3 regions of the Clostridium sp. AN503 genome follow, and region 3 is predicted to be linked to each of the others. Evidence: a T-box and tRNA genes for the amino acid it is inferred to sense, from the RefSeq annotation. Region 3 holds a T-box; the other regions hold tRNA genes.
The links. The T-box of region 3 lies ahead of AB1I67_RS17040 (valine--tRNA ligase). A T-box ahead of a tRNA ligase gene usually reads a tRNA of that ligase, here a tRNA-Val.

Region 1 (6,454 bases), 1.1 Mb from region 3:
GCAGGCATCATCAAGAGGATCCCGATGATCGAGATGGCAGCCAAAGATTTCCGTCAGGTTATCGATGTGGACTTGAATGCTCCGTTCATCGTATCCAAGGCAGTGATCCCGGCTATGATCAAGAAGGGCGGCGGAAAGATCATCAACATCTGTTCCATGATGTCCGAGTTTGGCCGCGAGACCGTTTCTGCATACGCAGCAGCGAAGGGCGGATTGAAGATGCTGACCAGGAACATTGCTTCCGAGTACGGCGAGTACAACATCCAGTGCAACGGCATTGGGCCTGGTTATATTGCAACACCTCAGACCGCGCCTCTGCGTGAGAAACAGGCAGACGGCTCCAGGCATCCGTTTGACCAGTTTATCGTATCCAAAACTCCTGCAGGCCGCTGGGGTGAGGCTTCCGATCTGGGCGGACCCGCAGTATTCCTTGCATCCGAAGCTTCTGATTTTGTGAACGGCCAGATCCTGTATGTAGACGGCGGTATTAAGGCATATATCGGAAAACAGCCGTCTTAAGACTGATGTTTTAAAGAAACTGCCGAAAGGCACAGGGGGAAAGCATGAGCGAGAAGTGCTACAAGAACCGTGGAGATTATGTATTTGACACGCTGAAGCGGGATATTCTGGACCTGGAACTGAAGCCGGGACAGGCGATCAGTGAAAATGAGATCTGCGCCCGCTTTGATGTATCCAGGACGCCGGTCAGGGAGGCTCTCAGGAGGCTCCAGGAACAGGGATTTGTCAATACGGTCCCGTATTCCGGCACCTATGTGACTCTCTTGAATCTGGATGATATCCGGCAGATGATCTATATGCGGGTTGCAGTAGAACTGATGGTCATGCGGGATTTTATGGAGACCCAGACGCCACTACTTTTGGAAGAGATCCGCCATCAGATCCGCTGTCAGGAGCTTTTGATCCGGGAGCCGGATTTTGAACCGGAGCAGTTCTACCGTATGGATGCACAGATGCACACCATCTGGTTTGCCGCCACAGGCAGAGAGAAGCTTTGGGATTTTATCCAGGCCCAGCAGCTCCATTACACACGGTTCCGAATGCTGGACTTTGTGACAGAGACGGATTTCACGCGCATCATCAAGGAACATGCCCATTTGCTGGAGCTTTTGGAGCAGAAGGACGAGAAGGGGCTTGAGGCTGCGCTTAAGGAACATCTCTATATCAGCATGACCCGCATGAAATATGCTATTGAGGTTGAATATAAGGATTACTTTGAGTAAGAGCGTGATACCCGCTGTGGATTCAATCCACGGCGGGTGTTTCGGTCAAGAAGATGAGCCGTATGGACTGTTATGAATTTACAGGAATTTTATCAATATTTTGAAAAAAGGGTTGCAAAATCTGCCATAAGTGCTAAAATAAGTTACGGAGGCATAGCTCAGCTGGGAGAGCACATGCATCACACGCATGGGGTTGCAGGTTCGAGCCCTGTTGTCTCCACTGTTTTTCCTGTGTGATACCCAGTGTCGGGTATCACACAGCTATGTTAAGGGGACGTGGCTCAGCTGGGAGAGCGTTGCGTTCGCAACGCAAAGGTCGCGGGTTCGAATCCCGTCGTCTCCACTATTTCGCCAGTTCCGGGAGGAGTGCAGGGAAGTTCCCTGTATCGGAGGTGTCCGGTCTCACACATTGAATATCCCGCGAACACGCTCCGGCTGGTGGAACACAAAGCGAAAGTATCAAAACCGGATAAGTCCAAAAGAGGATAAGCTCCGGGCGTATGGTCTTGAACCTGTAGAGGTTCAGGGCTTTTTGTTTTTTCTAATAAAAAATGAAAAAATCCAAAAAGAGCTTGACAGATTGAACTGTTACTGATATCATATCAGTATGAACTGAGAGAAAAAAAGTAACAGTTTGGGCCGGCCCATAAGAGGGCAGGTAAACAGGATGATAAGGAGGTATTTTATGAACCGGTATATAGCAATCGGGCTTTCGGTGGCTGCAGCGCTCCTGCTGGCTGCCTGTACCCGGTCCCATAAAGGAACGGCAGCCGCAGCTCCAGAAGAGTCAGGCAGTGCCTATCACAAGATAACGGCTGAAGAAGCAAAGGAGATGATGGATTCAGGAGATGTGACGGTCGTGGATGTACGCAGGGCAGAGGAATATGAGCAGGCACACATTCCGGGAGCGGTCCTGGTACCCAATGAGTCGATCGGTGAGGAGCAGCCGGAGGAATTGCCGGACAAGGATGCGGCGATTCTGGTGCACTGCCGTACCGGGGTCCGCAGCAAGCAGGCATCAGACAAGCTGGTGAAGATGGGATATACTAATATTTATGATTTTGGCGGCATTGTGGACTGGCCGTATGAGACAGAAGGTGGTGAAGCAAATTGAACAGCGATTTTATCGTAGGACTCCATGCGCTGGTGTACCTGCACCATAAGGGGACGACCCAGCGCAGTGAGGAACTGGCGGACAATATCTGCACGAATCCCGGCCGGGTACGGCGGGTCATGGCACAGCTTAAAAAGGCGGGATTGGTGGAGACGAGGGAAGGACGTTTTTCAGGCGGATATTCCTATGAGATGGGACGCACGATCACGCTGGGGGAGATCAGCAGGGCTCTGGACACCAAATTTGCCGATGCAGGCTGGCGGAGCGGAGACCCGGATAAGAATTGCCGTGTAGCCTGCGGTATGAGCGGTTATATAGATGGGCTTTATGAAGAGATGAACCACCGCTGCAATGATTACCTGGACACTATTACAGTGACAGATGTGGAACAGGAGCTTTTCAAGGACAAAGAGGGAATGCATGCAGCAGGAAATGCTTAAACTATTCTGGAAGGATTGAAAGGAGATCATAACATGATTGATGTAACAGGCAAGAACTTTAAAGAGGAAGTATTAGATTCGGCAGTTCCGGTAGTGATTGATTTTAAGGCGCCCTGGTGCGGCTATTGCCGCCGTCTGGAGCCGACTGTGGTAAAAATGGGGCAGGAGTTTGAAGGTAAGATCAAGGTGGTTGGGCTTGATATCGATGCAGATCCGGAGCTGGCAGAGCAGTTTCAGGTGATGACGATCCCAACGCTGATCCTGTTCCGGGATGGCAGGGAAGTCAGCAGCGTAGTAAATCCAGCGAACCGGGATGCCATTGAAGGCTGGCTGAAGGAGCACGGCGCCCTGTAAGGACTGGAATTATAAATGAAATACATTAGTATAAAATAAAACACGGGAAATCCATAACAGATGTCAGGATTTCCCGTGTTTTATTGACCTTGCAGTAATCGGGGCAACAGGATTTGAACCTGCGACCTCTCGGCCCCCAGCCGAGCGCGCTACCAAGCTACGCCATACCCCGATGTTCGGCAACCAGCTTATTATAGCAGATAATTTCCATTTTGAAAAGAGGTTTACAGCAGGTTTTTTATTTGTTATCATTATCTTTAGGATAAATGAGAGGAATTTTGAGAAATGAAGGGAATTATCAGTTTTGATATGGATATGACGCTTCTGGATCATTCAGCTTCCAGGATACCGGACAGTGCATATCGGGCTATCGACCGGCTGCGGGAGCAGTATTACATTGCCATCGCTACCGGCCGGGATTTAGACAGCAAGTTCAGCGCCGGGCTGAGGGAACTGGTGGAGCCGGATGCGGTGATCCATTTAAACGGTACCAAGGTGACGGTGGGGGATCAGATGATTTATCACCACACCATGAATAAGGATCTGGTAAGACGGATTCTGGAATTTGCCGAGGGAAGGAATTTTGCCGTGGGGCTAACTGCCGGGACGGAGGACTATTATATGAACCCGGAGGTGGTGAGAGAGCAGGATATCCGGCGCTGGGGGGAGACGGGACGTGTCTTTAAGGACCCCTGGAAGCTGCTTGACATGGAGGTGCGGACCCTGGTCTATCTCGGCAGGGAGCAGGGGGCAAAGCAGGTGGAGGCGGAGTTTCCGGAGCTGAAGCTGCCCATGTTTTCCAGCGGCGAGGGCGCGGATATCGTGGAGCGGGAGGCATCCAAGGCAGAAGGGCTTAAGCGTCTCTGCGAGTATTATGGGATCCCGCTGGAGCATACGGTGGCTTTCGGCGACAGCATGAATGATTATGAGATCGTGCGCACAGCCGGGATCGGAGTTGCCATGGGCAACAGTATTGAAGCGTTAAAACAGGTGGCTGATTATGTGACGACGCCTATTGGCGAGGATGGGATCTGGAATGCCTGCGTCCATCTGGGGCTGATCTGAGGCGTTTGATCTAAAAGATTATGGAACTTTAAGGGGAAGGAAGTAGGGACAATGGCAGTAAACTGTGATTTAGTGATCATCGGCGCGGGACCGGGCGGATATACGGCAGCGCTGAAGGCAGCCGGGTTTGGCATGAAGGTCGTTGTGATCGACCAGGACAAGTTGGGGGGAGTATGTATTAACCGGGGATGTATCCCGACTAAGGCGCTGCTTCACGCATCCAATATTTTTTCTATGATGCAGCAGTGCGATGAGTTCGGGGTGTCTACTGATTTTATTTCTTTTGATTTTGCCAAGATGCAGGATTACAAGAAGCGTTCCGTCAAGCAGTACCGCGGGGAGATCGAGAAGCTGTTTAAGCAGAATGGGATTGGTTTTGTGAAAGGGACAGCCACCATACGCCGGGAAAAGACGGTTGAAGTGAAAAATGAGAATGGCCGGGAGTATTTCCATGCCAGGAACATTATCATTGCCACCGGAGCAAAGCCTGTGATGCCAAAGATTCCGGGGATCGATCTGCCGGGCGTGATCAACAGCGACCGGCTGCTGGCGGTGCCTAACTGGAATTATGACCGGATCGTGATCCTGGGCGGCGGTGTGATCGGCGTGGAGTTTGCGACGATCTTCCAGGCGTTGTGTGCAAAAGTCACGATCGTGGAGAAGGGCAGTCACCTGCTGGGGCCGATGGATGTGGAGGTTGCAACGGCTCTGGAGGAGCAGCTGGCTCAGAAGGGCATTTCCATCCACTGCAATACGACTGTGGAAGAGATCACAAAGGAGGATGGACTGACCTGTCATCTTTTAGATCATAATACCGGGGAGACCAGCCAGATCAAGGCCAGCCAGGTGGTGGTCGCAGTTGGCAGGACTCCATATATGCAGGGACTGTTTGGCGAGGATGTGGATCTGAAGATTGAAGACGGGCGGCTGGCGGTGGACAGCGATTTTCAGACCAGCGAACCGGGGATCTACGCCATCGGAGACGTGGTGGCGCGCACCCAGCTTGCCCATGTGGCTATGGCACAGGGAACCTTTGTGGTGGAGAATATTGCGGGGCATTCCCACAGCATCCGCCTGGAGGCAGTGCCAAACGGGATGTATGTGTCGCTCCCGATCGTGCCCAACTGTATTTACACAGAGCCGGAGATCGCGACTGTCGGGATCACGGAGCAGAATGCCAACAATCTGGGCATGAAGGTGCGCTGCGGTGTCTATACCATGGACGGGAACGGCAAATCCATTATCGCCCGGGAGGAGCATGGCTTTATCAGACTGATCTTCGAGGCGTACTCCAACACGATCGTGGGCGCCCAGATGGTATGCCCCCGGGCGACAGATATGATCGGAGAGATGGCGACGGCAATCGCCAATGGCCTGACTGCAGAGCAGCTTTCGCGCGCCATGCGCGCCCATCCCACATACAGCGAGGGGATTACGGCAGCCATCGAGGATGCGATGAAAAGCTGATAGGGAAAGATGGATCATGAAAGACAGATAAGGAGAGAACAGGATATGAATGAGATTGCAGAACGGATTGAGAAGCTGCGGGAGCTGATGGCTGAGAGACGGATTGACGCCTATCTGGTGCCAACTTCGGATTACCACGAGTCGGAGTATGTGGGGGAGCATTTTGCCTGCCGCAAGTATATCACCGGTTTCACCGGTTCTGCCGGAACCGCGGTTATTACCAGGGACTGGGCGGGAGTATGGACGGACGGGCGTTATTTTGTACAGGCTGCCGCAGAGCTTGCGGGCACAGGTGTGGAGCTGATGCGGATGGGCCAGGAGGGAGTGCCGACTCTGGAGGAATATCTGGAGCAGAACCTTCCGGACCATGGCATCCTTGGCTTTGACGGCCGGGTGGTATGCTCCCGGATGGGCGAGGATCTTCAGAAGCGCCTGGAGGACAAGCAGGTTTCTTTTGCATATACAGAGTCTTTGATCGGTGAGATCTGGGAGGACCGTCCGGCGCTTTCTGCAGAGCCGGTGTGGATCCTGGAAGAGCAGTATGCAGGCGTTCCTGCCGGTGAAAAGATTGCCGCCCTGCGCGCAGAGATGGAGAAATGCCATGCAGATGTACACATTATCACAACTTTGGATGATATCGTATGGCTGCTGAACATCCGTGGAAATGACATTCCGTGCAATCCGGTCGTCCTGTCCTATATGGCAGTCACCAAAGAGGAACTTTTCCTGTTCATCAATCAGAAGGTAGTTTCTGATGAAGTCAGATCTTATCT
Region 2 (6,454 bases), on a different contig from region 3:
GTCATCCCCCTTTTCTATCTCTGCGGCAGGACAAATGCCGGACGTACTCCTGTGGTCCCGGTCAGCTGAACTTCTAAGTCCTCCGCATCCTTTCTATCCCCGGAAAGATTTATAATATTTTTAGTACTCTGTTTTGCAGGTACTACGGGCGCGGGGTGGATATTTCCATTTACCAGATCCACAATATACACCAGACCCGTATCCAGATTCCCGCAGTCACCCGCCGGGCTGCGAGCCAGTAGCCCTTGCTGAACGGCCCATACTGGCTCTCCGGATTCTCCTCTTTGGCACCGTCAAAACGCCACAGCCATTCCCGGTATTTAAAGGCCTCATCTACCGACAGGATAAATAACTGGTCCGTCATTTTCTGGCTCCCAATATAACTGCCTGCCAGTCCTCCGGAAAAACTGCTGTATATTCCTTCCGTCGTACTTCCCGTATAGGCGCGGGAAACACCGATATTGACCGGCTCTGCTCCATCCATACTCTGTTCCGCCGACTTGAGCCATCTGCGGACAGCAGAGTATTTATAGTCACAGGATGTACCAAAATTCACGATTGGACCCGGAACATACACATAGCCATGATCCCTGTCATCCGGTGTCTCAAACTCATACCTGGAACCATAATTGGCAGGTACCACCGTGTCACACAAAAATAGTGCTGCCTGTCTGTGATACCCCATCTCATCGGAATAATTCTCGTCTATACATCGGAACCGGTATGTTTCACCGTCAATCTCACGGACGACTGTATCCCCCAGGCTCCAGCGCATCTTTTCCTCTGAAGCCCCTGTCCTTACCCCCGGCTGGAATGCCGCCCGGAACAGATCTGCCGATACAGCCGCGCACACCGGAGCTGTCACCGCCAACGCCAGCACCGCGCCCATCAATGCCGCCGGAGCCGTTTTCACCTTTCTGTTTCTTTTCATATACCTCCTTCTTCCCCGTTTATATTTTCCGGCGTATTTCTTTTGTTCTTCCTCCCCCTTTCCTGCACATTTTCCAAAACACCTGACAACATCTTGATAATCTTTGAAATTTTGAAATACTGAAATAATGAGTTGCAGATAAAACTATTGTTAGAAACTTAAAATACAACTGTCTGCTGCCAACCATACAGTGTGGGCTTCATACTGCCAAATATAAATGATACCTAAAACAACATAAACAAAACTTTTCTTCTTGGACTTTGCCTGGATATAAATCTCAGAAAGCAAAGAATTCAAATGACTATCAGATCCGTAAGAATTTCGGATGTGTGGCATTATAATATCACAATCTATTTTAAAATGCAACTGATAAAATATTTTTTATAATGACAATATTCACAATAAAAATATCCCACAGACTTTACCTGTCCATGGGATACGATCTTCCTGTGAAATTTTCTTCTCCAGTTCCTTGCTGTTCCTGTTTTGACCTTAGCCTCTCAGACAGAACTCGCTGCAATCCACCACTTTTGTTGCAAAGCTCTCATAAAATTCCGGCTCATGGCATATCAGAAGGATACTGCCTTTATAGGCTGCCAGCGCCCGGCGCAATTCCTCTTTGGCTTCCGCATCCAGATGGTTGGTCGGCTCGTCTAATAACAGTACGTTGGTCTCCCGGTTGATCAGCTTGCACAGCCGCACCTTGGCCTGCTCGCCGCCGCTTAAAACCCGCACCTGGCTCTCGATGTGCTTGGTAGTCAGCCCGCATTTTGCCAGGGCAGAACGCACCTGATACTGGGTATAAGCAGGAAATTCCTTCCAGATCTCTTCAATACAAGTGGTGGTATTGCCTGGAGCCATCTCCTGTTCAAAATATCCGATATGCAGGTAATCTCCCAGCTCCACGCTGCCGCTCACAGGCGGGATCAATCCGAGAATGCTCTTTAAAAGCGTGGTCTTTCCGATACCGTTGGAACCCTTTAAAACCATCTTATCCCCGCGCTCCATGGACAGATCCAGCGGCTTCGTCAACGGTTCCTCATATCCAATCACCAGCTCCTTCGTCTCAAAAATCAGCTTACCCGCCGTCCGCGCCTCCTGGAAATGGAACTCCGGCTTCGGCTTCTCCCTTGCCAGCTCGATGACCTCCATCTTATCCAGCTTTTTCTGCCGGGACATGGCCATGTTGCGGGTGGATACCCGCGCCTTATTGCGGGCCACGAAATCCTCCAACTCCGCGATCTCCTGCTGCTGCCGCTTGTAGGCTGCCTCAAGCTGCGCCTTTTTCGCCGCATAGACTTCCTTGAAATGATCGTAGTCTCCCACATAACGGTCCAGCTTCTGATTCTCCATGTTGTAGATCAGATTGATCACGCTGTTTAAAAACGGGATGTCATGGGAGATCAGGATAAATGCATTCTCATATTCCTGAAGGTACCGCTTCAGCCATTCGATATGCTGTTCATCCAGATAGTTGGTCGGCTCGTCCAAAAGCAGGATATCGGGCTTTTCCAAAAGCAGCTTGCCCAAAAGCACTTTTGTGCGCTGTCCTCCGGAAAGCTCCGACACATCCTTATCCATGCCGATCTCCTGAAGGCCCAGGGCACGCCCTACTTCCTCCACTTTACTGTCGATCACGTAGAAATCATGGGCCATCAGAAGATCCTGAAGCGTCCCCAGTTCTTCCATCATAGCCGTCATTTCTTCCTCAGACGCCTCTCCCATCCGGTCACAAATCTCGTTCATCTGCGTTTCCATCTCAAACAGGTAGGCAAACGCACTTTTTAACACGTCCCGGATAGTCATGCCTTTTTCCAGGACCGTATGCTGGTCCAGATAACCTGCGCGGACATGCTTTGACCACTCTACTTTCCCCTCGTCCGGCTGCAGTTTACCGGTAATAATATTCATAAATGTGGATTTCCCCTCGCCGTTGGCGCCCACCAGACCGATGTGCTCGCCTTTCAGCAGCCGGAAGGACACGTCGTGGAAAATCGCCCGGTCCCCAAATCCATGGCTTAAATGTTCAACATTCAATATGCTCATTTGTCTTTACTCCTTTTGTCAAACGATGCTTTATCCGTCCTTATTCTACATGAGAAAACTGCTTCTGGCAAGCGCTTTTGGCTTTTACGCCCTCGATTGGCCGAACGGCCACGCACACTTTGTTATATCCTGCATAAACTGGTAACAACGTGTTTTTTGAGAAGTGAATTTTATGGTCATTCCATTAAGTCATATAAAACCCGGCGAACGGTGCCGCGTCGTCTGGGTTGCCAGCGAAACCCACATGAAACAGCGTCTCACAGATCTGGGCTTTGCCCCGGATGAATTCTTATCCTGCGTGCTGAAGCCCCATCGCGGAGGTATGAGCGCCTATCTGGTACAGGGCGCCGTCATCGCGCTTCGCCAGGAAAATGCAAATGAGATTTTTGTGGAGTTATAGATATGTTATATTCTGATTAGTTCTGACCTGACTGTCGGAAAAGAAGCGGGCCGTGACTACTGCCACTGCCCGCTTCTTTATACAATTACATTTCTGCCCCGCTTCCAATTCCAGCGGCTCAATCATCTTCTGCTTCCTCATCATCAATGATACCGGAACCAACTGTACCAACTACGGTGGAAACTACCACAACCACCACGAATAAAATGATCAGGCCCAGCCCGCCTACCATCATAATCTCCATATTCTGCCTCCTGTCGCTGAAACGGAATATCGCATTCCCGTCTTCCTGTCTATCAGCATGTCATTATTCTCATATTATATTCTCTCCTGCCGGAAATAGCAAGGACATCTCTGCATTTACCGAATCCTCACAGGACCGCATAGCTTCCAGGGTCTTTGCGAACAGCTCATCCAGTTCCCACCCAAGGCGCTCAGCGCCTTGGCGGATCACATCCCTGGAGCACCCCGCGGCAAACCTTTTATCTTTAAACTTCTTTTTTAAGCTGGAAACCTCCATATCCTTACAGCTCTTCGACGGGCGCATCTTCGCCGCCGCTCCGATCAGGCCGGTCAGCTCGTCCGATGCAAACAGCACTTTCTCCATCTGGTGCTCCGGTTCCACATCACAGCAAAGTCCATAACCGTGAGAGCAGACCGAGTGGATCATGTCCTCCCCCACCCCGCCTGCGGCTAAAAGCTCCGGCGCCTTGACGCAGTGCTCATCAGGATACTGTTCAAAATCAATATCGTGCAGGAGACCGGTAATCCCCCAGTAATCTTCATCCTCCGCATATCCCAGCTCTCTTGCAAACCAGCGCATGGCGCCCTCTACGGTCAATGCGTGGAGAATGTGGAACGGCTCCTGGTTATATTCTCTCAAAAGCTTTAATGCCTCTTCTCTTGTAATCCGGCTTTCCATTATCTTTTTAACCTCCTGTATACAGACTGTTATGCCAGTCCGTCACTTTTATCCTATTATACCATTTTGACGCAGGCATGCAAGAGGTTCATGCACAACATTCCAGACCAAAGTTGCGGCATTTGATATTTTCAGCTTTACAATTTTGTGGTTATGAGGTATAATAAACCTCGTCGAAATGACATTCGCAGATGTAGTTCATCGGTAGAACACCAGCTTCCCAAGCTGGGGAGGCGGGTTCGATTCCCGTCATCTGCTCTTATAAAAGCCAGAAGCACGATATAGCGTTGTTTCTGGCTTTTTTATTATTCAGATGCTACTAAAACGGTACTATTTTTCCACAGCGCCGCAATTCTCCGGTTCCGTCACATGAATGCAGGTTTGGATTGATAAATATGGTAAATATGATTTCATCATTTTCTTGCCAAATTCCACGATATCGTTTATAATCATCTCATGGAGACATAGCTCAGCTGGGAGAGCATCTGCTTGACGTGTAGAGGGTCGCAGGTTCGAGTCCTGTTGTCTCCATTTTTTGTATAAAAATTCTAAGCAGATGTACTGTTCTTGATCATTTCGCTGCAGCATACACTGATTTTGAGGTGATATTATGAAATCATGTGAATTTGCTGCGCTTATATCCGCTATGGCATGTTGTATCGCAGAGGACAAATCGACAGAGGAAATCGCTCTGATCAGTTCTATTTTTATGCAGTTAGGCGATACCCTGACAACGATTGCTGCGCACCAGGCTTTGTGCTCCGCAAAAGATTCGGATCTATAAAACACCATGACAGATGTATTCTCTGCTTATCTCATTTTTATCTTTAAATCTTCTGAATCTATGCACTATTATTACACTAAAGGTTACAATACTAAATTTAAAATTACCATTCCCTTTTGTTTGTAAATTGTGTATAATCAGATTTATAAGGGCGACAGATTGTGATATCTGAATTTTCGATTTTTCTGCTGTCATAGCCTCTTATTATTCTATCAGACAAAAAGGGAGGGATGTGAGTATGCTATGTCCTCATTGCAATGCTGCCATAGCTGACGACAGTATTTTCTGCTCTTTCTGCGGGAAACGGATTCCAGAACCAAATGATTCTTCTGATCTAATGGATGGCCTCCGATGCCCGCAATGCGGAGCAGTTGTTTCTGCAGATGCAAACTTTTGTACAAACTGCCGGTCTCCACTGTCAGAAACAGCCATTGCTGAAGTCAAAAAAAGGAATGATCTGCAGCTGCAGCAGGCACAGATGCAAATGCAGGCCATGACTCTGAAAGCACAGCAGGAACAGTTACAGATTCAAAAAATGCAGTATGATTCCATGGCCAGATGTCCCCGGTGCGGTTCCACCTCACTTGCCGGAAACAAAAAGGGATTTGGGATTGGAAAAGCTGTTGTTGGTGCGGCTCTCGTCGGGCCAATCGGACTGGTTGCCGGAAACTTAGGGGCAAAAAAGGTACTGGTCACTTGTTTAAAGTGTGGAAAAAAGTTTAAAGCATAAAGGGGGATTCATAATGTTCTGTCGAAAATGCGGCAAAGAGTATGAAGGAAAGTTTTGTCCGAATTGCGGGGAACCCGCAGAACCGGAAGTTATCGTAGAACCGCAAAAAAGCGCCACTCTCCTGAATGGTGTAGAAATAAATACGGCATCAGTGGCTGCACCAGTCAAAGAACCATTTTACTCGCAGACCTGGTTTATTTTATTAATGATGCTATGCTGCTGTTTTCCCGTTGGATTATTCCTCATGTGGAAATATAAAAAGTTCAACAAACCTGTCCGAATCATAATAACTATTTTCTTTGTGTTTTGTTTTATAATTGGTATCTATGGCAACCTTTCCGCTGTCCCACAGGACACCCAGCTGGCAGAAACAGTAAAGGCCGCAGAGATAACAAAAGCAGAGACTGCTCCTGCCACTGCCGGCCAAAGCGAGTCTAAAGAAGAGGCCACCGCTGCTGAAACAACTACAGCTGAAACCAGTACTGAGGCTGAAAAGATTCCAACGGAATATCAATCAGCATTAGCAAAAGCCAATCTTTACAGTGACATCATGTCCATGTCCAAAGCTGCTGTTTACAACCAGCTCACCTCCGAATATGGAGAAAAATTCTCTCCCGAGGCTGCTGAGTATGCAATGGAGC
Region 3 (6,454 bases):
AGCGCATCCGCGCCGTACTTGTCGATCACCTCCAGCGGATCGATGCCGTTGCCCAGGGACTTGCTCATCTTGCGTCCCTGGCTGTCCCTCACCAGACCGTGGATCAGAACGGTGTGGAACGGGGTCCTGCCTGTCTGCTCAAGCCCTGAGAACACCATACGGATCACCCAGAAAAAGATGATATCATAGCCGGTCACCAGCACATCCGTCGGATAGAAATATTCCAGTTCCTTTGTGTTCTCAGGCCAGCCCAGAGTCGAGAACGGCCACAGGGCGGAGGAAAACCAGGTATCCAGGGTATCCTCGTCCTGTTTTAAGTGGGTGCAGCCGCATTTCGGGCATTTCTCCGGCATGGTCTTTGACACCGTGATCTCACCGCACTCTTCGCAGTAATAGGCCGGAATCCGGTGGCCCCACCAGAGCTGACGGGAAATACACCAGTCACGGATCCCCTCCAGCCAGTGCAGATAGGTCTTTCCAAAGCTCTCCGGCACAAACTTAAGCTCCCCGGTCTTTATTGCCTCGATCGCAGGCTTCGCCATCTCGTCCATGCGCACGAACCACTGGGGCTTCACCATAGGCTCCACCGTGGTCTTACAGCGGTCGTGGGTCCCCACGTTGTGGGAATGGGGAACCACCTTCACCAGCAGCCCCTCAGCCTTTAAATCCTCCACGATAGCCTTGCGCGCCTCGTAACGCTCCATGCCGTCGTATCTGCTTCCCGGGCAGTGGATGGTGGCGTCGTCGTTCATAATACAGATTTCCGGCAGATCATGGCGTTTGCCCACCTCAAAATCGTTCGGGTCATGAGCCGGTGTGATTTTCACGCAGCCGGTCCCAAACTCCTTGTCCACATATGCATCAGCCACAACCGGGATCTGGCGTCCTGTCAGCGGCAGCTCTAACATCTTGCCAACCAGATCCTGATAGCGCTCATCCTCCGGGTTCACCGCAACCGCCGTATCCCCCAGCAGAGTCTCCGGCCTGGTGGTTGCAATCTCCACAAACCTGCCCTCCTCACCCACGATCGGATAATTGATGTGCCAGAAGAAACCGTCCTGCTCCTCATGCTCCACCTCCGCGTCAGAGATGGAAGTCTGACATACCGGGCACCAGTTGATGATCCTGGAACCCTTATAGATATAGCCTTTCTCATACAGTCTGGTAAACACCTCTAAAACTGCGTCCGAACAGCCCGCATCCATAGTAAACCGCTCCCGGTCCCAGTCGGCTGAGGACCCCAGCTTATGGAGCTGGTTGATGATACGGGTCCCGTACTCCTTCTTCCAGTCCCAGCAGGCTTCTAAAAACCCGTCCCTGCCCAGGTCATGCTTGTCGATCCCCTCCTGTTTCAGCTTGTCGATAACCTTGACCTCCGTAGCGATCGCCGCGTGGTCCGTTCCCGGCTGCCACAGCGCCTCATACCCCTGCATCCGCTTATAGCGGGTCAGGATATCCTGCATGGTATTGTCCAGCGCATGTCCCATATGAAGCTGCCCCGTGATATTCGGCGGCGGCATCACGATCGTAAACGGCTTCTTCCCTTCCCGCTTCCCGCGCTCCGCATCCGCGTGAAAATATTTGTTGTCCAGCCATTTCTGATAGAGCTTCTCCTCAATAGCCGATGGGTTGTAGGTCTTTTCCAGTTCTTTCATGATCTTAGTTCTCCTCTGCATTATTTTCCCTGCGGCTGCCAAAGCAGCCATTTACCTTTGAAATAAAAAAGACCCCTTATACAGAACCAAACTCTCCTGCATAAAGGGCGAAATCAACTTCCGCGGTACCACCTTTGTTTTTAACTCAAATATCCTTAACGCGGATCAAACGTGGATTCCTACCTGCCTGCAGCGGTGACACGCATCAAACATGCACACCTTCGCAAACCCTTCAGAACCCCGGCTCCAAAGCTACCTTCCGCCGCGCCGCCCGAAACCGTCTCCCAGCTTATAAACGGTTCTCTCTGTCAGGCGCTCTCACCGTACTCCTCTTTATCCCAGCCTTTTATATAGTCCTTATCATAGTGTTTAAACCAACATTTGTCAAGCCAAAACCAATTTTTCTTTTCTACACCATCGCTCTATAGTCCTGCTTCAACTTGTGCAGAAGCTGTGCCTCTCCCGCCTGTCTTTTGATCGGGTCACGCTTGAACAGCTCGTCTAACTGCCGCAGGCTGTCGGCCTGCTCCGCCTTCTCCCTGGCTGTCTTCATGTTCCCGTCCCAGGCCTGCCGCATCTCCTCTGTGACCAGGATCCCGAACCGGTCGCTGAGCTTCAGCCGCTCATCCAGCTTCGTCAGGCAGTACAGCCGCTCCAGGACCTGGGGCTGGCTGCTCCTGGAATAAGCCATCTCATACGCCTCATACGCTTTTTCAAACTGGAACATCCGTGCGTAGCAGGCGCCCAGGTTGTTCCAGACGGTCCCCAAAAATGCATCATCCACACAGGAATCCTGCGGATAATCCAAAAGCTCCCGGTACAGCCGCACAGCCCTTCCGTACTGGCGCATGGAAAACAGCTCGTCGGCCTTGAGCTTCCGGTATTCAGCCGGATGCTTCTTTCGGATGGCTGCAAGCTTCTGGCGGTATCGGTTGATCTCCGCAGGGTTGTAGTAATCGCACTCCTGCAGTATCATGATCAATGTCTCATCCGGATCCTCGTTGCTTTTCAGCCAGCGTTCCAGCTTCAGGGCCAGAAACCCATGGTTTAACTCATCCCTCAGAAAGTCCAGCAGACCGTCTCCCACGAATCCGTCCAGCACCAGCAGCGGATAGTGGTAGATCACATAGGAAAGCTCCTGGGAAGAATAGAGATGGATCCCCAGGCTTTCCGCATAGTACGGATGTTTTACATTTTCCTGTCTGCACAGCAATAAACTCATAGCATAACCTCTTGTCTGATCTGTACTTCCGAAGCCGGGAACAGTTCTCCAAATCCTTTGTCCTTCAGCCTCACATCCATGGTCCTCTCATCTAAAAAGGACACCTCGATCCGCACTTTTGTCGTGCGGTCCGGACGCTTCGGGAATCCCTCCAGGGGTATGGAGACCAGCTTCTGTTTCTTTATATCCAGCGGCGTCACTACAAAATCCACACTGTCCTGCCTGTCCGGTATCACGTCAATGACCGCTGCCTTCTCATACCAGTTCTCTCCTGCCGCAGCGACCACAACGGAAGTCTCCTGCCCTTTGTGCATCACATTCATGGAGATCGTGGATTTGAGCCGCCCTTCGCAGATCATGGTATATGGATAGGATGTCTTTGGCTGAAGACAATCCTGGGCGCAGTATGCCGCGCCTTTGGCAAATACAAACGGCTCCATATAAACCCGCCGTTTGGTACACAATAGTTTCATAAACTCCTCTGCCCAGTCCCGGCTCTCAAACCCTTTTCCGGTCAGGAACACAGAAGAATACACCTTTTTCTGCATCATCCGTTCCCCACAGGAACAGAGGATCTTATCCGCCAGCTTAGCTCCGGAGGGGGTCTTTAAGATATCCAGGTTAAACCCCTCCTCCAGATCCTCATACTCCGCAACTGCCGTGGTTTTCTTCATCCCGCGCTGCACTTTCATCTCATAATAGCGCAGCCTCTCGGCGGACAAGTCAAACATGCCCACTGCGCCGTTCCAGATCTCCTTTTTCTGGCTCAGGATATAGTAGGTGAAGCTTTCCGGGTGGCTGATCACATGCACCCTTTCCCTTGGTATCTCCAACTGCTCTGCACAGTTATACAACTCCTCGATCAGCTTCGGCTCCAGCCTGCGCACCGTGAACACCAGCTGACGCACAGCAAGCTTGCCATACTGCTGCTGCGGCATCTCAAGGGCACGCTCCAAAAACAGTTTTAACAGCGTTTTCCCCTCATACCTGATATCTCCCAGCGTGGCGGTCCCTTCTTTTAAGACCAGCTTCACCAGCTTGTCCACAATGATCCCATCGCCCGTTAAGGTATGGGCATAAGCCTCCTCGCCCACATACCACTCATCTGCGGTTTTATTTTTGCAGATCACCGTGGGGATCATCCATGTTTTTTCTTCCTCCGCACAGTTAATCTGTGTATACTCGTCGCACAAATCTATGCCGACAACAAGTCCATCCATAAAAACCCCTTATCTAACGCAAGCTGCCACGCTACATCAGTCCGAACAATTCTTCCATCACAGCGTTGTCAGTCAAGTATTTCTGTAATTTTTCTTTCAGTGCCTGCTCTTCTTTCAGCGACAGGCAAAGTCCCATCTCATTCAATGCGGCAAACCGGCTCCCGTCGCTTCCGCTCTTTTGCGTGTCGCAGGAAATGCTGCTCTCTTTCACCAGGACCCGCTTCTCCCCACTGATCTCATAAATGCGGTACTCTAAGATCTCACCCTCAAACAGCACCTTCTGACGCACGAAAATCCCCGGATAGACCTTTTTAAGTTCCTCGAAGTAGTATTCCTCGTCCTCCGGCAGGACCCGGACCTGAAGCTCCGGCTTAGAATCCCTTGCCGCCCGGTACTCCACCGTCACCTTATCCATGATCGAATCCGGCATCTCGATCAGCCGGCCCAGATCGTGAAAATAGGCAAACACGCGCCCTTCCTCCAGAAGCAGGTCTACCATATTGCTGCACAATGCTTTTCGCTCCTCGTCCAGGGTTTTCAAGGTAGAGTAATACAGTGTGAGCGCCAGCAGATAGATCGTCGGGATCCTGCTTTTATCCTCCGTACCGTGGACGGCGCCCTCCAGGTAGGCAAATACCCGGTCGCCGGTATCCTTCCCGCGCAGGAAATAATCAGCAGACTTCATGGTAAAATACGCCTTCACCACGTTATCGCTGGTCTTCTTTCCGGCTGCATACCAGTCAAACACCTGGTCCATCCAGTCCGTTTCCCCGGTGAACATCATCTGCGCCAACAGCCGTTCCGGCATGTCGTAAAGCTCTACATGTTCCCGCACACCCTGGTTTAAGATCTTGTACATCTGTTTTGTAGCGCCGTTAAAATGCTCGCACAGATAATCCAGCACTACACTGTCATACCGCCCTTCCGAAAACAGGCTGCAGGACAGCTGCAAAAGCGTGTCATCCTCATCAAAAAGCCGGTTTAAGATCATCCGTGTACACAGCTTTAAGAGCCTCGCGCCACGGATACCCTCACAACCATAGACCCTCACCACGTCATAAGCTTCCCGGATGTACTCCTGCTGGATCAGGGTCTCGCAGACCCCCGCACGCTCCTCCCGGCTTAGCTTATCTAAGTCCAGATCCATCAGATAATCCACATCATCGACCACCGCAGGCTCATCCGACTCCAACCGTTTGCGGTAGTACTCGATCATGCAGCCAAGCACCTGCCTGCGAAACAGCGGGTGCAGCTTTAAATCCACCGAAGCGCGCTTTAAGGTCATCATGTCTGCCTCTCCGGAGATTCCCGCTTCCACGATCTGCGCACATTCCTGAAGCCGGAGCATGGGGTGGTTCGGATAGATCTCATAGCACCGCTCCTCCAACTCCTCCAGCCCCGGCTTTTCCATGGCCGGCAGCCTGCGGCAGGAAATATTGGAGTAACGGTTCCCGTAATCATCCTGGAACAGGATCACCGGATGCTCGGAAAACAGTGGGACATAAGCTACGCCATCCTTTACCGGGAAGGCGTCTTCCCCTTCCATCTCCCGGTAGCATACGATCACATACCGGATATTGGGGTTGTCCACCCGGACCCGGTAGGATTTTAATATGGACGGCAGGACCTTCGCCACCTGCTCGTCGATCATCTCTTTATAGATCATGTGCTGGTAAAGCACCACAAACCTGCGGTTGATCCGGGACTTTAAAAGCTGCTCCATGGTAAACTGCTCAATATCCCGTTCATACTGCCTGTACAGGGCGGCTTCCGGCTTCATGTACTTTAAGATATTCGTATACAGGACCGAACGGCTGTAATCATCCATGGACTTTTCATAAGAAAAGTATAGAAGTACCTCTTTCGGCAGCAGATATGGATAATCCCCCGGCAGAGAATACAAAAAATACTCATAGAGCCGTGTCAGGCTTACCCCTGCTTCCAGCCCCTTCTGATACCACGGGAAATACTCCCGTCCCCGGCAGTCTCCCTTGATCAGAATGCAGCAGACAGCCCCCAGAAGCGCTTTCTCCGGATATTTCTCATACAGGCTGACTAACAGACGGCGGTAGAGACTGCGGTAATGTCTGACCGCGCCGGCCAGTTCCGCCAGACGGAGCGCCAGCTCCCGCTCCACCATATCGTGCTTGACGGCAAACATCATCACCTGGACCTCGTAGTCCCCCATCTTCTTCAAAAGCAGCGGATTCCGCTCATACAGCTTGAATGCCTGGGCATAGAGGAACGGACTGTGACAGCCCTGCTGGTACATAACCCGCATCTCCTCCAAAAGCTCCGCAGGATTTTCACCCATGCTGGGTTCCAGCTTCAGCCGCAGCATATACAGCCCGGTATTG

Region 1: it has a tRNA-Val gene. The T-box ahead of AB1I67_RS17040 (valine--tRNA ligase) is inferred to sense a tRNA for this amino acid. The anticodon was not compared.
Region 2: it has a tRNA-Val gene. The T-box ahead of AB1I67_RS17040 (valine--tRNA ligase) is inferred to sense a tRNA for this amino acid. The anticodon was not compared.

What each region holds. Positions count from the first base shown of each region.
Region 1 covers NZ_JBFDTP010000002.1:993,573-1,000,026, forward strand. The annotation lists gene AB1I67_RS11830 (gluconate 5-dehydrogenase) at 1-519, shown strand, start outside; gene AB1I67_RS11835 (GntR family transcriptional regulator) at 564-1,241, shown strand; tRNA gene AB1I67_RS11840 (tRNA-Val) at 1,389-1,461, shown strand; tRNA gene AB1I67_RS11845 (tRNA-Ala) at 1,512-1,584, shown strand; gene AB1I67_RS11850 (rhodanese-like domain-containing protein) at 1,927-2,355, shown strand; gene AB1I67_RS11855 (Rrf2 family transcriptional regulator) at 2,352-2,795, shown strand; gene AB1I67_RS11860 (thioredoxin domain-containing protein) at 2,829-3,149, shown strand; tRNA gene AB1I67_RS11865 (tRNA-Pro) at 3,248-3,321, opposite strand; gene AB1I67_RS11870 (HAD family hydrolase) at 3,435-4,214, shown strand; gene lpdA (dihydrolipoyl dehydrogenase) at 4,266-5,681, shown strand; gene AB1I67_RS11880 (aminopeptidase P family protein) at 5,727-6,454, shown strand, end outside.
Region 2 covers NZ_JBFDTP010000001.1:417,333-423,786, forward strand. The annotation lists gene AB1I67_RS01715 (hypothetical protein) at 170-931, opposite strand; gene AB1I67_RS01720 (ABC-F family ATP-binding cassette domain-containing protein) at 1,424-2,977, opposite strand; gene AB1I67_RS01725 (FeoA family protein) at 3,150-3,377, shown strand; gene AB1I67_RS01730 (hypothetical protein) at 3,496-3,621, opposite strand; gene AB1I67_RS01735 (hydrolase) at 3,691-4,299, opposite strand; tRNA gene AB1I67_RS01740 (tRNA-Gly) at 4,487-4,557, shown strand; tRNA gene AB1I67_RS01745 (tRNA-Val) at 4,758-4,830, shown strand; gene AB1I67_RS01750 (DUF6774 domain-containing protein) at 4,946-5,083, shown strand; gene AB1I67_RS01755 (zinc ribbon domain-containing protein) at 5,322-5,813, shown strand; gene AB1I67_RS01760 (Ltp family lipoprotein) at 5,827-6,454, shown strand, end outside.
Region 3 covers NZ_JBFDTP010000002.1:2,095,805-2,102,258, forward strand. The annotation lists gene AB1I67_RS17040 (valine--tRNA ligase) at 1-1,655, opposite strand, end outside; T-box leader at 1,756-2,004, opposite strand; gene AB1I67_RS17045 (tetratricopeptide repeat protein) at 2,065-2,877, opposite strand; gene AB1I67_RS17050 (DUF5716 family protein) at 2,874-4,097, opposite strand; gene AB1I67_RS17055 (DUF5717 family protein) at 4,129-6,454, opposite strand, start outside.